One region of the Pseudoalteromonas sp. Z1A2 genome, then DNA from elsewhere that is predicted to be linked to it. Evidence: predicted binding sites of a transcription regulator. Region 1 holds the regulator's gene; each other region holds the start of a gene.
What was found. Region 1 encodes sigma-54, which starts transcription at its own class of promoters, with help from an activator protein. Its sites were predicted from a motif close to GTTGGCACGNNNNTNGNNT; they were not measured.

Region 1 (2,276 bases):
CAGATCCTAAATTTATACTACTGGATGAACCGTTTGCCGGTGTTGACCCTATTTCGGTATTAGATATAAAGAAAATAATAGAACATCTTAAAAATCGTGGGATTGGTGTATTAATTACCGACCATAACGTAAGAGAGACCCTTGATGTTTGTGAAAAAGCCTACATTGTTTCTCATGGGGAGCTGATTGCATCAGGTACTCCAGAACACGTATTAAATGATAAAACAGTACGCGATGTTTACTTAGGCGAGCAATTTAGGCTGTAACATTTACGCCATGTCTTTAAGCATCTGCTAGTATTAATTATAACAACATAAAAGGATTGTTAGAGATACATGAGGCAATCACTACAGCTGCGCATGGGCCAGCAACTTACAATGACTCCACAGTTGCAACAAGCTATTCGTTTGTTGCAACTCAGTACATTGGATCTCCAGCAAGAAATACAAGAAGCTCTCGACAGTAATCCACTATTAGAGGTTGAAGAGGCAGACTATTCCGAAGACGCTGCTGGTAAAAACGAGCAAAAAGCTGATACCGATGACATAACTGTTAGCGCATCTGCTGATGATGCTCCGAGCGAATACGAACAAGATACTGGTGAAGCACTTGCAAAAGACACGCTAAGTGACGACATGGCTATGGATGTTAGTTGGGATGAGTACATGAGTGCCGCTCCTGCAGCCTCATCAGGTCCAATGCCTGAAGATGAATCTATATACCAAGGCGCCTCTACTGAAACGCTCCATGAGTATTTAATGTGGCAATTACAACTAACGCCATTTAGCCCTACCGATGAAGCCATCGCTATTGCGATTGTAGAAGCCGTCGATGATTCAGGTATTTTAACACTAAGCTGCGAAGAAATTTTAGAAAGCTTTAATCAAGAAAACGAAGATGATAACGAAGTCGAACTTGATGAAATTGAAGCGGTATTAAAACGCATCCAACTGTTTGATCCTGTTGGTATTGCTGCACGTAGTTTACAAGAGTGTTTGTGTATTCAGCTTAATCAATTTGATAAAGAAACACCTTACATTAATGAAACGAAAATGATTTTAACCGAGCATATTGATCTATTAGCAGCTCGCGACTATCGTACATTAATGAAAAAAACTAAGCTCAAAGAAGAAGAGCTTAAAGAAGTAATGACACTAATACATACTCTCAACCCAAAACCTGCAGATACTATAGTAAGGGAAGAATCTGAGTATGTTATTCCTGATGTGTCAGTTAAAAAAATTAAAGGCCGCTGGGTTGTCGAATTAAACCCAGATAGCATGCCTAAAATTCGTGTTAATAGCCAATACGCGGCAATGTCTCGCACTGTAAAATCAAGTGGCGACAGCCAGTTTATTCGCTCACATTTACAAGAAGCTAAATGGTTTATTAAAAGCTTAGAAAGTAGAAACGACACGCTATTAAAAGTTACTAATTGTATTGTTAAGCAACAACAAGGCTTTTTTGAACATGGCCCTGAAGCCATGAAACCAATGGTTTTAAATGATGTCGCTGAAATGGTAGAAATGCACGAATCGACAATTTCGCGCGTAACTACTCAAAAGTACATGCATACACCCCGTGGTATATTTGAGCTTAAATACTTTTTCTCAAGCCATGTAAGTACTGAAAACGGTGGTGAATGTTCATCTACAGCAATACGTGCGCTTATCCGAAAATTAATCGCAGCAGAAAACTCAGCAAAACCATTGAGTGATAGCAAAATAGCGGATATATTGGCTGAGCAAGGAATTAAAGTAGCAAGACGTACAATCGCAAAATACCGCGAATCTCTTGCTATTCCACCGTCAAATCAGCGTAAAAGTCTGATTTAAGACGCTAAACTAAGAGGGTAATGCTTATGCAACTAAACTTAACTGGTCGTCACGTAGAATTAACCGATTCACTAAGAGACTATATTAATACTAAATTTGCGAAGCTTGAAAGACACTCTGATCATATAAATAATGTTCATGTCATTCTCGATGTAGAAAAATTAAATCAAAAAGCAGAAGCCACAATACACGTAAGCGGTGCTGAGCTATTTGCCTCTACAGAACATCAAGATATGTATGCCGCTATTGACTCGTTGATCGACAAGCTCGATCGCCAAGTAATCAAACACAAAGAGAAGCTTGCTCGACACTAATATGATGAAATTAAGTTCACTTATATGCCAGGACTGCAGCAAAGCTGCGGTCCTTTTTAATAGCAAAAAAAGAATTTTAGAGTTCATTAGCGAACTTGCTCACGACAAACTTCCGTATTTACCGCAA
Region 2 (2,276 bases), on a different contig from region 1:
TTTCTTCAAATGTGGTTTCGCTTCTAACCGCTGGTAGGTCTGGGTTATAACGCTTTTGAGTTTCCTCAATCGAGCTGAAATCCATACTCAAATCAACTTGAGCTGTATAGTTTGCAAGCCCAACAACCGGTATTAAAATACTGTCTATTTTTTCAAGATACTCTTGTTCGCGCTTACGTTCTAAATCGTATTCTTTACGAGAGCGTGCTGCTAATGAGCTTTGCGAACCTGAATTTAATAATCGACCATTTTGGTCAGTGACTGTAACACGTGCAGGCTCTAAGCCTTGTACTGCTGAAGCAATCATATCAACAACAGAGTCTACTTCTTCACGGTCAAGTGAGCGGCCACGCTTAAGTGTTAATACAACAGTAGCGGATGGTTTTTTCTCTCTGCGGGCAAATACGTTTTCTTTAGGGATGGCTAACAATACTTTGGCGCGAGTAATGTTATTTAGCTCTTCAATGGTGCGTGCTAATTGCTGTTCACGACCATGTTTTAAACGTTCACGCTCCAAGCGTTGGCTTACACCAAAGCCCATATCTTGCATAATTATGTCAGAGCCAGATGCAGGGCCTTGCTCTAACCCTTCGCGGGTCATTAGCAATTTAATGTTTTGGTATTCGCTTTCATCAACCGATACAACATTGCCATCTAGTTGGTATTCAATTTTTTGCGCATCTAAAAAGTCTAATGTTTGAATAAGCTCTTCTGTTTGCATTTTGCCTAACGGGCGCATATCTGGCTGACGAGCCCAAATAATAATAAAAATCGCGATAGCTAAACAAATAGCCAATGCTATAACCAATGTTACTTGGCGCAATACATCAACACCACTTAAAGCACTTAAGTAGCCTGACTTTTGTTCTTGTTGATCATCACCACCACTTTGGTCGATACCGCCGCCAGCAAGTGCTAGGTCTGTAGATTGGTTAGATTGCGCCACAATAATTCTCCACTACCTAATTAAACAGGCATGTTCATGATTTCTTTATAAGCTTCAACAAGTTTATTACGAACCTGTACTGTAGCCTCAAAAGCAACTGACGATTTTTGAGAAGCAATCATCGCCTCAGCAAGCGATACACTTCGATCACCCATTTCAACCGCTTTTACTTTTTGACCTGCATCTTGCTGTAAACCGTGCACTGTATTTAGTGCATCACTTAGCATGTCGCCAAACTGGGAAGTAGAAGTAGGCTGAACTTGAGTCGGCAATTTATTTATTTGATTATTACGGCCGGCTTCTAAAGCCATTGATTGCATTTCTTGAAATACAGCACTGTTTTGAATTTTCATAATTTATCTCTGACACGCAGTGAACTCTTACAAGTAATAAAGCACAAAACATGCCAATTAATTAATCATTAAAATACAATAGGTTAACTTCAATTTGTGTTAGTCAGAGTTTTGACAACCCTAAGTTCGCAGCGCAAACTTAGGGTTTATAGGAGGTTAAGCTGGAAGTGAAATACCTAAATCGCGCATTTGCGCTAGTTTATAACGTAAAGTTCGTGGGCTTATGCCCAACGTTTCGGCAACGTCTTTACGCTTACCTTGGCAACGTGCAAGGGTTTCTAAAATAATGCGATGCTCTTTGTCTTTAAGCTCATCTTTATAGCTACCGGTATCTGCCGCTAGCAAACCTTGTTTAGGCTCATCCTCAGCATGCGACTTTTCATCATAATATGCAGAGCTTAAAGTGCTTTTATCAACACCTTTGTCTGCATGTGCTAATTCTGTTGGCGATACGGTTTGCGCCGGTGCCAATGAAGGCTCCATAACAAAGTTATTAGATACTAAGTTTTCGATAAAAATAGCATGCTCGTTTATTGTATCGCCACTTCGCAATATAAGTGCACGCTGTATAACGTTATCAAGCTCGCGCACATTACCAGGCCACGCATGAGCCAGTAACTTTTGCTCGGCAGCTTTATCTAAATACGCCATAGGCTCTTTGCTTTTACTTATATGGCGCTCAATTAAATGCTTAGCCAATACAATAATATCGCCTGGGCGTTGGCACAATGGTCGCCACATAAGTGGAAAAACATTAAGCCTGTAATATAAATCTTCTCTAAACTGATTATCTACTACAGCTTCTTTTAAATCACGATTACTGGTTGCCAAAATACGTACATCGAGCTGAATTGTTTTACGGCCCCCTAAACGCTCTACTTCACGCTCTTGCAGTACGCGTAAAAGTTTAGCTTGTAGCCCTAAGTCCATTTCAGTAATTTCATCAAGTAAAATAGTGCCGCCTTGTGCTTGCTCAA
Region 3 (2,276 bases), on a different contig from region 1:
GCAATGTTGTGTGTGGTCATGCCGGTGTGTCCTGTTTAAAGTGTGCAGCTAGGTGCTTAACGCAAGCAAGTAGGCTTTTATCGTTACCGTGGCTCATCATTAATGAAAAACCATACGGATGATCATTTGCTAAATCAGCCAGCGGTAAATGCACTTGCGCTGAGCCACTAAGCCCTGCAATTGCCGAAAGCGTAATAATTTGCATGCGTAAGGCGCTTGTGTCGGCGCCTAATTTAGGTGCGGTTGTGGGGGTGGTTGGCAAAAATAAACAGCTGTTTGTATTTAGGTTTTTAGCTATTAGTGTTTGCCATTGGGTTTGTACTTTTAGTGCTTCTTGTTCTTCTTGAACAGTTAGGGCAAGCGCCATATTAAAACGTGCCGCAATTGCTGGAGCAAACTGGGGAAGTTGCCCCGGCAATTGAAGCCAGTCTTTATGCGTTTTTGCGATTGCTCGCCCTTGCAGTACTCTAAAACTATCAGCAAGTTCATTTAATAAGCTGCTGTTAGGTAGTTCAAATTCTTTATGGTGCTTAAAATTAGGCTTGGTTTTTTCAAGCAATTGTTTAAGTGGGGCTTGTAAAACAGGGTCAACGAGTTCAAATAACGGCTCGCAAATAACTAAGGTATCAACGTTATTAATAGCTTGATTTGGTAGCAGTACATTACCTACATCGCTTAATAGCTCGGCGCTTTGGGTAAGCCAACCTATGGTATCAAAAGGCGGAGCCAACGGTATTAGGCCGTCTTTTTCAATCACGTTATGGCTTGGCCTTATGCCATATAAACCACAGTAGCTGGCGGGTATTCTAATTGAGCCGCCGGTGTCGGTGCCTAAGCCAATATCAGCTAAGTTAGCAGCAACTGCAGCAGCAGACCCCATACTCGAACCACCGCAAGCATGCCCTTTTAATTTAGGATTTTGCGCAGCGCCATAATGTATGTTATTACCCTCTAAGCTATAAGCCAGCTCGTCAGTATGGGTAAAGCCTATAAAGTTACAACCAGCGGTCATGAGCTTATTAACCGAGCTTGCCGTATTTTGAGCCGGTTTAGCTGTTTTAAACCAGTGTGGGTTGCCTGCGCTGTTACGCTCGCCCTTTACTGCAAATACATCTTTTACAGCTAAGCGATTGTTTGCAAGCACTCCAGAGTGGTTTGTTTGCCACAGGGTAGGACCGTGATTGCAAAATATACCTTTGTTGTTTTTTTTATCACTCATTTGCAGCTCATTATTATAAAACTGACCAAGTACTTACTTATTAAGTTAAGAGTGATTAAAAAGCGGGCTGGTTATTATTATTATGAATACCAATTTTATTAAAAACATGATCATTTTATCGGATTAAATAGCGCACTCACTGCGTCATTTTCTTCGCGTTATAATAGATCACTAATTTAATGCAATTGCTAAGGCTCCGCTTTTTAATCGGTAGTTTTGATTTTATAGTGCTTAGACTAAGCAAGAGGAATGCCATAAATTAAAATCCTGTCCAACTGGTCAGGTTTTGTTGGGTTGTATGAGATTTGTAAATGTGGGCTGTAGAAATAGTGAGATTAAAATGAGCTAAAACAAACCAACTTGGTGCGCAGATGCACCAAGTTGGTCTCTATTTATATGGTTTTGAGTGCTAAATAAGGGGCGTTTTACTGATGATTAAACCGTTAATATCGGCGAAAACCCAATCGTTAGGTTCAATAGTAGTGCTAAGCATAGTAACTGCTTGGTTTTTATCACCAAAGCCGCGCTTTAAGGTACTACGCGGTGTAGAGCCTAGCGCCATTACAGGTAAGTTCATCGTGGCGAGTATTTCTATATCTCGGCAACAGCCATTTATTATTACGCCTTCCCAGCCATTATTTAGGGCACGCTCAGCCATAATATCGCCTATAAACGCAAAGCGTTTGCTCGCAAACCCGTTTATAACCAATACTTTACCTTCACCATTTTCATGCAATATATCGGCGGCAAAAGAGTTGTCTTCTGGGCAGGTAACGGTAACTACTTTGCCATAAAACGTGGTTTTTTTACCAAAGTGATAAAGGCCGCTGTCTGCTACTTGCACGTTATCGCGATGATCGTCAAATAAATCGGGTGTAGTAAAGGATGTCATGGGTTAAGTCTCACTTTGCTCAGGTATTTTAAGACCAATACCTTTTAAAATTATGTGGGCAATTGATTGCGTAATTTGTGCCACATCGGTTTCGTCGTACTCTAATTTGTTCATTACGAGTAAAACCTCAGCCTGAAAGTCGGCGTAATATTGCGTGGTAGACCA

Region 2: the regulator sigma-54 is predicted to act here: its motif matches at 1,339-1,357, upstream of fliE (flagellar hook-basal body complex protein FliE).
Region 3: the regulator sigma-54 is predicted to act here: its motif matches at 1,458-1,476, upstream of GQR47_RS00990 (amidase family protein).

What each region holds. Positions count from the first base shown of each region.
Region 1 is NZ_WTKX01000011.1:36,577-38,852, reverse strand. It holds gene lptB (LPS export ABC transporter ATP-binding protein) at 1-266, shown strand, start outside; gene GQR47_RS09555 (RNA polymerase factor sigma-54) at 336-1,835, shown strand; gene hpf (ribosome hibernation promoting factor) at 1,862-2,149, shown strand; gene ptsN (PTS IIA-like nitrogen regulatory protein PtsN) at 2,154-2,276, shown strand, end outside.
Region 2 is NZ_WTKX01000003.1:59,802-62,077, forward strand. It holds gene fliF (flagellar basal-body MS-ring/collar protein FliF) at 1-946, opposite strand, end outside; gene fliE (flagellar hook-basal body complex protein FliE) at 967-1,299, opposite strand; gene GQR47_RS03190 (sigma-54 dependent transcriptional regulator) at 1,456-2,276, opposite strand, start outside.
Region 3 is NZ_WTKX01000001.1:239,573-241,848, reverse strand. It holds gene GQR47_RS00995 (gamma-glutamyltransferase) at 1-20, opposite strand, end outside; gene GQR47_RS00990 (amidase family protein) at 17-1,219, opposite strand; gene GQR47_RS00985 (putative 4-hydroxy-4-methyl-2-oxoglutarate aldolase) at 1,629-2,111, opposite strand; gene GQR47_RS00980 (TetR/AcrR family transcriptional regulator) at 2,115-2,276, opposite strand, start outside.